Regions from separate parts of the Ruegeria sp. CK3 genome, predicted to be linked through region 2. Evidence: riboswitches for the same ligand, from Rfam matches in the RefSeq annotation. Region 2 holds a riboswitch; the other holds the start of a gene.
What was found. A riboswitch is a leader RNA that binds a small molecule or an ion and turns the genes downstream of it on or off. The one in region 2 is predicted to bind cobalamin.
Positions count from the first base shown of each region.

Region 1: linked by a shared signal. The riboswitch ahead of ACR0C3_RS14010 (DUF4198 domain-containing protein) and the one ahead of nrdH (glutaredoxin-like protein NrdH) in region 2 are both predicted to bind cobalamin.

Region 1 covers NZ_JBQFPV010000008.1:247,882-252,294, reverse strand. The annotation lists gene ACR0C3_RS14020 (cobalt ABC transporter permease) at 1-360, opposite strand, end outside; gene cbiM (cobalt transporter CbiM) at 357-968, opposite strand; gene ACR0C3_RS14010 (DUF4198 domain-containing protein) at 975-1,760, opposite strand; cobalamin riboswitch at 1,889-2,090, opposite strand; gene ACR0C3_RS14005 (FKBP-type peptidyl-prolyl cis-trans isomerase) at 2,340-2,768, shown strand; gene ACR0C3_RS14000 (hypothetical protein) at 2,781-2,960, opposite strand; gene ACR0C3_RS13995 (enoyl-ACP reductase FabI) at 3,020-3,811, opposite strand; gene fabB (beta-ketoacyl-ACP synthase I) at 3,817-4,413, opposite strand, start outside.
Region 2 covers NZ_JBQFPV010000007.1:305,621-310,033, forward strand. The annotation lists gene nrdE (class 1b ribonucleoside-diphosphate reductase subunit alpha) at 1-1,783, opposite strand, end outside; gene nrdI (class Ib ribonucleoside-diphosphate reductase assembly flavoprotein NrdI) at 1,765-2,178, opposite strand; gene nrdH (glutaredoxin-like protein NrdH) at 2,194-2,415, opposite strand; cobalamin riboswitch at 2,501-2,692, opposite strand; gene ACR0C3_RS12545 (DEAD/DEAH box helicase) at 2,781-4,413, opposite strand, start outside.

The DNA.
Region 1 (4,413 bases), on a different contig from region 2:
TGGCGTGGGCGACGCTGCGGGCGTGTTCTGGACAGCGACGCCCATGATCTTGGCGACGTTATCGGCAGTCATGGTGACCTCGGCCACGTGACCGGCGCCAAGGTCGGCAAAGAAGGTATGGGCGACCGCTGTGGTAGGCGTGTAGATGAAGAACCCGTCTGCGTCGGTCGTGGCCCGACCCAGCTCGACCCCGTTTGGATCGGTCACGACAACCTCGGTATCGGTCGCCATGGTGCCGTTGGAGAAGCCGATTTCCCCTTCGATCGCATCGCCGGACGCAAAGACTCCGGCAATCACCTTATGGGCCAGCGCGGGCAGAGGGGCCGCGCATAGGGCCAGGATGAGCGCAATCTTTCTCATGTGGCGGGCCTTGTCAGGAACAGTTCAGGTTTGACTTTTCGCGCGAGAAGAACGGCAAATCCGGTCAGGACGGCCTCGACTATCATAACCGGGATGTGGGCAAAGAAGACCAGCTTGGCGGCAGGGAGGAATTCGTCCCCTGAAAGGGCCAATGAATTGCCCACCATGACGGTCGTGGCTGCAATGGCAAAGGCGCCGCCAATGCCGCCCCAGATCGCGCCATGAACAGGTGAACCACGCCCAATCAGGGGCCGGAACAGCAGCCCCGCCAGTACGGCCGGAAAGGCGATGTTGAGCGTGTTGATCCCCAGCACCGTCAGCCCGCCGAAGCCAAAGAAAACGGCCTGCAATAGCAGACCCACAAACAGGGCCGGGAAGGCGGCCCAGCCGAGCAGAAGCCCGGCCAGACCGTTGAGAATAAGATGCACCGACGACGGCCCGATCGGCACGTGGATCAGAGAGGCCACGAAGAAACTGGCCGCTAGCACCCCTGCCGTGGGGATGCGGTCCAGATCCAGCGACCTGAGGCCCATGGCAACCCCACCAGCGGCGGCAACTGCTCCGCCGATGACGACCGGGTTGGATAGGGCTCCGTCGACGATGTGCATCGGGGGTTACTCCATGTCCCAGGCGCGGATCCAGATCACCGAGTCCTGGCTCAGCTCTTTGCCTTCATGTTCGGTCTCCGGACCAGAACCCAGCGCGGCAAAGCCCCAGTATCCGGCTTTCGGCACACCGAAGGAGAAATAGCCATTGGCGTCGGAAATGGCGACAACAGCGCCTCCGGGCATCGGCGAAACGGTAGGCTCGGACGAAGCTTGGCTGTCAAAGCTGGGTTTGGCGGCCATGTATTCGATCTCGATCTCAGCGCCGGCAACCGGTTCGCCATTTGCTAGAACCTGACCGGTGAAGGTCGAGCCTGCGATGATGTTGTAGGGCTTGTTCAGCGGCACGATCTCGGTCGCCAGACCTGCGGGGTTCATCCAGTCGGTCGGCAATTCGTTGCGGTTCAGGAACGCCTTGGTGATCTGCTGGATATAGATATCTTCGGCCTCTTCGTAATAGGGCTGAGGCACGGTGACCATCACATAGTCGCCCGAACGCTTGACCGGGACAGAACCTTGAAAGGCCGCGCCTTCGTTTTCGGGGCTCGAAAACCGGATGGGCTCCAGCGTGTCCAACAGGTCGGTCTTTTCGCCATTGTGGATCACGTAGAATTCCTGCGGCTTGTCCAGATCCATGACATGGCCGTTTTCAAACGGGTGCCAGAAGATCAGCTTGACCGGCACGTCGCCCGGCGCCTCGATCAGTGTGTCCGTGGTGTATTCCAGCAGAAAATGTGCGTGCGCCATCGCTGGAATCGCCAGCGCAGCCGCAGCCGTGCAAAATAATTTCTTCACAAGGTCTTTCCTTCGTCCTTCGTGCCAACCCCGGCACGTTTCTTGCTTGATATCGGGACGAACGGAGCCATTTACCCAAAATGAGGGTATCGGCCCAATGCACACCCCGGCATCGGTGACACACCCCTTCCGAGGGTGCATATCCGGCAGGTCTCCTGACTCGCGGGTCAAAGCATGGGGCTGGCCTTCCCGGGTGGACCCCAGTGGCGTGTCAGCCCTGCTCACCGCCTACAGTTGCGGGGGCAGTTGCGGCATTGGGTGGATCAGAATTCCCCGCACCGCATTCCCTTTTCTCCGGGCGAACCCGGAACCGGACATGAGGACGCTGATGGCAGAGATTCCCATCACCGGTCAATCTCTATTTAAGACTGTAGCGATAACATCTTGTCGATAGGAGCGGATGTTCCTGTTCTGCCCGCTCGGTATTGAAGGCACGTGTGTAAGCGACGACAAGAGGACGCGCATGCCTGCACCGCAATCTGGACATCAGAATCAGATGCATGCATCCTGCGCCGCGTCAGACTCCGGCGTAGCGCGCTTGTGTTCGGCGCCCAATTCCCCACAAGCCCCGGAGGCCCAATGTCCGAGATCAAACAAGGCGACACAGTTCGCATCCACTATACCGGCACGCTGCTAGACGAGACCGTCTTTGACAGCTCGGACGGGCGCGATCCTTTGGAATTTGTTGTCGGTTCGGGCCAGATCATACCCGGCCTGGACAGTGCGATGCCAGGACTGGCGGTTGGTGACAAGAAGCGGGTCGAGATTGCCTGTGTCGACGCCTATGGCCCGATCAACCCGGCGATGCGGCAGGACATCCCGCGTGAGGGTGTTCCGGATGATATCCCACTAGAGCCGGGAACCCAGTTGCAGATGCAGACCCCCGATGGTCAGGCGCTGCCGGTAACGGTTGTCGAGGCGAACGAGGCCACGGTGACGCTGGACGCCAATCACCCGCTGGCCGGGCAGGACCTGATCTTCGATATTGAGGTTGTCTCGGTGAACTGAAGGCTTGAGGTCTTAGCCCCAAAGCCCGTCAAGCGCTGCACGGACCTGCGGTTGCGTGAAGAACACGAACAACACCAGCAATGTGGTCAGCGTTAAAAGCAGAAAACGGGCGCGGGGGCTTAGGAACCCCGTTTTCCGTCTGGTCTGGGTGCCACGCGTATTGCTGGCAAGGATCTGGTCGGTTTTGCTCATGCCCATATCCCTGACGCCGAAAGATGGTCAAATCTTGGCGGCGTCTGGGAAAGATATGGTCACATGAAATCCGGCTGTGGCATTCCAAGCACGTGGAAACCGCCATCCACCCTGATGATCTCGCCCGAGGTGCAAGCCCCCGCATCCGAGGTCAGGTAAACCGCTGTGCCGCCAACGGCCTCAAGCGTAGCGTTCGAGCGCATCGGCGCATTCTGGTCGCAGAATTTGTAGGTCTTGCGCGCTCCGCCGATTGCAGCCCCGGCCAGGGTCTTCATCGGGCCGGGCGAAATCGCGTTCACACGGATGCCTTCAGGGCCGAGGTCGTTGGCAAGATAGCGTGTCGCCGATTCCAGCGCGGCTTTGGCGACGCCCATGACGTTGTAATTCGGAACCACGCGATTCGAGCCCTGATAGGTCAGCGTCAGCAGTGAGCCGCCATTGTCCTTCATCAGCGGATAGGCGCGGCGGGCGACCTCAATGAACGAGTAGGCCGACACATCCATTGAGTGCTTGAAATTGGCTCGTGTGGTGTTCAGGAACCGGCCTGTCAGCTCGTTTTTGTCCGAGTAGGCGATCGCGTGGACAACAAAGTCGATGGTGGGCCAGCGTTCGCCCAACTCGCCAAAAGCGCGGTCCAGCGAGGCGTCGTCCGTGACATCGGCATCAACCATGAAATCGCTGCCAAGGCTTTCTGCCAATGGCTGCAGACGCTTTCCGAACGCACCGCCCTGATAGGTGAAGGCCAGCTCAGCCCCTGCTTCATGCATCGCTTTCGAGATACCCCAGGCAATCGACCGGTCATTGGCGACGCCCATGATCAGGCCGCGTTTCCCTTTTAGAACTTCCGACATCTCTTTCACCCGTTATACTTTGACAGGATCATGGATCCGTTCGTGCCGCCAAAGCCGAAGCTGTTGGTCATGACCGAATCCAAACCCGCATTTTCAACCACTTGAGTTGCAATTTCACCGGGCTGGATGCCTTCGGCTAGTGTGTCGACATTGATCGACGGCGTTATGAAATCATTGTCCAGCATAAGCAGGCAGAAGATCGCCTCAAGCGCGCCAGCCGCGCCCTGTGCGTGCCCGGTCATCGACTTGGTGGACGAGATCGGAGGCACCTGACCTTCGCCGAAGATGCGACGCACGGCTTCAACTTCGCCCACATCTCCGACCGGGGTCGAGGTGCCGTGCGCGTTGATGTAGCCCACCTTGCGGCCTTCGGGCAGGGTCGACAGCGCAAGACGCATCGCGCGCTCACCGCCTTCGCCAGACGGGGCCACCATGTCATGACCGTCCGAGGTTGCAGCATAGCCGGTCACCTCGGCGTAGATCTTGGCACCGCGCGCCAGCGCATGGTCCAGATCCTCAAGCACCACGATGCCTCCGCCACCCGAGATCACGAAGCCGTCGCGGTTCTGATCGAACGCACGCGAGGCTTTCTGCGGAGTGTC
Region 2 (4,413 bases):
TCGAAGAGGTCGAATTGTTGATATAGCTGATCGAGCCGGTCGGCGGCACCGCCTGAAGGTTGCGGTTATAAAGGCCGTGTTTCATCACATCTGCCTTCAACGCTGCCCAGTCGTCGCTTGTGGGCAGGGTCATGCCATCGAACAGAGCCTTCACCCGCTCGCTTTCGGGCAGCCAGTCACGGGTGGTGTATTTGTCGAAAAAGGTGCCCGAGGCGTAGTCGGAGTTCTCGAACCCCTTGAATGATGCGTTGCGTTCCTGCGCCAGATCGCAAGAGGTGCGGATCGCGTGATACGCCACGGTTGCGAAGTACACGGATGTGAACTCGACCCCCTCAGGCGAGCCATAGTGGATATGTTCGCGGGCAAGGAACCCGTGCAGGTTCATCTGCCCCAGACCAATTGCGTGGCTTTCATCATTGCCTCGACGCACCGACGGCACCGAGTCGATTGCTGACATTTCGGACACCGCCGTCAGCGCGCGGATCGCAGCGCCGACAGTACGGCCCAGATCACCGCCATCCATCGTCTTGGCAATGTTCAGCGAGCCGAGGTTGCAAGAGATATCCGTGCCTAGATGCGCATAGCTGAGGTCATTGTTGAATTCCGACGCCTCATTGACCTGCAAAATCTCGGAGCACAGGTTTGACATGTTGATCCGGCCCGCAATGGGGTTCATCCGGTTCACCGTGTCTTCGAACATCACGTAGGGATAGCCGGATTCGAACTGGATCTCGGCAATGGTCTGGAAGAATTCACGCGCATTGACCTTGGATTTCCGGATGCGCTTGTCATCGACCATCTCGTGATATTTCTCGGTCACCGAGATTTCCGAGAACGGCACGCCATAGACCTTTTCCACGTCATGGGGCGAGAACAGATACATATCGGCGTTTTTCTTCGCCAGCTCGAAAGTGATGTCAGGGATCACCACGCCAAGGCTCAGCGTTTTGATACGGATCTTCTCATCCGCGTTTTCGCGCTTGGTGTCGAGGAAGCGCATGATGTCCGGGTGGTGCGCGTTCAGATACACCGCACCCGCACCTTGCCGCGCGCCAAGCTGATTGGCGTAGGAGAAGCTGTCCTCCAGCAGTTTCATCACCGGGATCACGCCCGAGGATTGGTTCTCAATGCCCTTAATCGGCGCGCCGTGCTCGCGGATGTTGGTCAGCAGCAGCGCCACACCTCCGCCGCGCTTAGACAGTTGCAGGGCCGAGTTGATGCCGCGCCCGATGCTCTCCATGTTGTCCTCAAGCCGCAGCAGGAAGCACGAGATCAGCTCGCCGCGTGAGGCTTTGCCCGCGTTCAGGAAGGTAGGCGTGGCGGGTTGGAAGCGACCGTCGAGGATTTCCTCCATGAAGGACAGGGCCAGCGCCTCATCGCCGCGCGCCAGCGCCAACGCGGTCATGACGACGCGGTCCTCATAGCGTTCCAGGAACCGCTGCCCGTCACGGGTTTTCAGCGTGTATGAGGTGTAATACTTAAATGCGCCTAGAAAGGTCGGGAACCGAAATTTCTTGGCATAGGCCGCATCCCAGATCTTGCGCATGAAGTTCTTGGAATACTGGTCCAGAACGGCCTCTTCGTAGTAGCCTTCGGACACCAAATACCCGAGCTTTTCATCCAGCGAGTGGAAGAACACGGTGTTCTGGTTGACGTGCTGCAGGAAATACTGCCGCGCGGCCATACGGTCGGCATCGAAGCGGATCTTACCCTCACCATCGTAGAGGTTCAGCATCGCGTTCAATGCGTGATAGTCCTGCTCGTTTACGCTGCTGTCGAGCATAGGTTTCTCCCTAGTTTTTCCAGCCCGGCGCGGACGCGGGCGATGTCGGTCTCTGTGCCGGCCAGCTCAAACGTGGAGAGCAGCGGTACGTTGCATTTCTGGGCGATGATGCGACCGGACAAAGCGTAGGTCGCACCGAAATTGCGGTTGCCTGTGCCGATCACCCCAACGATCCCGGTGCGTCTGTCCGGGTCGTTCAGAAACCGGATCACCTGTTTCGGAACCGCCCGGCGCCCTTCGCCATCGGCATAGGTGGGGCTGATCAGCACATAGGGGTGTGCGGGGTCAGGCAGCGGGTCCATCCCGCTCGGAATGCGGAAAGAAGTCAGGCCCAGCCGCGAGACAAAGCGGTGGGTGTTTCCGGATTTCGATGAGAAATAGACCAGCGCCGGGATCGGCGCGGCCATGGGTCAGGCCAGTTGGGCGATCATGTCCGGGCGGAAACCCGACCAGTGATCACTGCCCGCCACAACGACAGGGGCCTGACGATAGCCCAGCTCGGTCACATGGGTCATGGCGCTGTCATCTTGGGTCAGGTCGATGACGTCATAGGTGATGCCTTTTGCATCCAGCGCGCGGGTGGTGGCGGTGCATTGTACGCATGCGGGTTTGGAATATACGGTAATGCTCATGTCGTCCTCTGTCCTTTTAATGAATGCCGAGGACGCTGCGGGCAAAATGAACCCTGAACACGCCCCCGAACCCTCCGTTCGCGGTTCTCTTTCTTTGCTTGCGGCAGGTCTCCTGGCTCGCGGATTGACGTTCGGACTGGCCTTCCCAAAAGCACGCTTTCAGTGGCGTATTCAGCCGAACTATCCGCTTACAGTTGCGGGGGCAGCGCCGGTTTTTCACCGGTTTCCCTCTTAGCTTTCAACAGGAATCGAAAGAACCGAAGCAACACCATATTGGGGTTGGTGGTGGCGTGTTGTCAATATATGGTGCGGCGAGGAAAATAAATTTCTTCGCTTGCACAACCAGTCACGTGCGCTAAAGCGGCCTACTTTTTCCGCTTGGGCATCGCGTTGCCACCCTTCATCGCAGTCGCCCGCGCGCGGTTTTTCTTGCTGCTTGGCTTGCCTTTGGGCGGAGGCGGGCCCTTCGGACGGCGCGCATGTTTCTTGTCCTGATCGCCCGAGGGGGCCTCATCCCGTTTGGGCCGCGTTTCGGGCTTGGGTTTCTCGGCAGGTTTGCGGCGCGGTTTTGCGGGCTGTGGCTCAGCCGCGCGGGCCGGACGTTCAGCACGTTCGGGGCGCTTCTTGCCTTTGAAGTCGCGCTTGGGACCTTTGCGGCCACCACCGGCAAGGGCAGGCGGCGCGTCCAGTTGCACCAGGGTCTTGGTGCCTTCGACCGTCATCTCGGGGCCGATGGCCTTCAGGAAGCCTTCAACGCTGCTTTCGCGAATCTCGATGTAGCTTTCGGTGTCAGCAATGCGGATCGCGCCGATATCGTCTTTGGTAATCTTGCCCGCCTTGCACAACATGGGCAGCAAATAGCGAGGCGAGGCGTTTTCGTTGTGTCCCTCCGACAACGAAAACCACACGCTTGGGCCGAAGGGAACGTTCGGCTTTGGCGCGGTATCTTGTGCGTCGCTCAGCTCTTCGGGGGCGGAGTGCTTGCGCCCGTATTGACGCAGATAGGCCGCCGCCAGTTGCTGCGGTGAAAAGCGCGAGACCAGATCATCAACCAGAGCACTTTCGCCCTCGGTCACATCCACGGTCCAGTCGTCCGAGCTGAACATCCGCTGCATGTCCTGCGCCTGAACCTCATCGGCTGAGGGCGCAGACCCCCAATCGGCGGTCAGCTTGGCGAATTTCAGCAGGCGCTGCGCCTTTTTGAACGATGCAGGCGGCACGATCAGCGCGCTGACGCCCTTCCGCCCGGCGCGTCCGGTTCGACCCGAGCGGTGCAACAGCGTTTCATGGCTGTTCGGCAGTTCCGCGTGGATCACCAGATCAAGGTTCGGCAGGTCGATGCCGCGCGCGGCCACATCGGTCGCAACACAGACGCGGGCGCGTCCGTCGCGCATGGCTTGCAGCGCATTCGAACGTTCGCTTTGCGTCAGCTCTCCGGACAGGGCCACGACCGAGAAGCCACGATTCGACAGCCGCGCCGTAAGGCGGCTGACCATGGCGCGGGTGTTGCAGAAGATGATGGCGTTGGGGGCCTCATAGAAGCGCAGCACGTTGATTATTGCATTCTCGCCATCTCGCGGGGCCACATTCATTGCGCGGTATTCGATATCGGCATGTTGCGTGCGCTCGCTGACGGTGCTGACACGCTCGGCATCGCGCTGATAGCGGGCGGCGAGGGATGCGATGGCGCGAGGAACTGTAGCGGAAAACAGCAGTGTCTGACGTTCGGAGGGCGTCTGTTCCAGAATGAACTCAAGATCTTCGCGGAAGCCCAGGTCGAGCATTTCGTCGGCTTCATCCAGAACCACTGCGCGCACAGCGGTCAGGTCAATCGACTCGCGCATGATATGGTCGCGCAGGCGGCCCGGCGTTGCGACCACGATATGCGCGCCGCGCGCCAACGCCCGCCGCTCGTCTCGCATATCCATGCCGCCGACACAGGACGCGATGAACGCGCCTGCATCCGAATAGAGCCACGCCAGTTCGCGTTTGACCTGC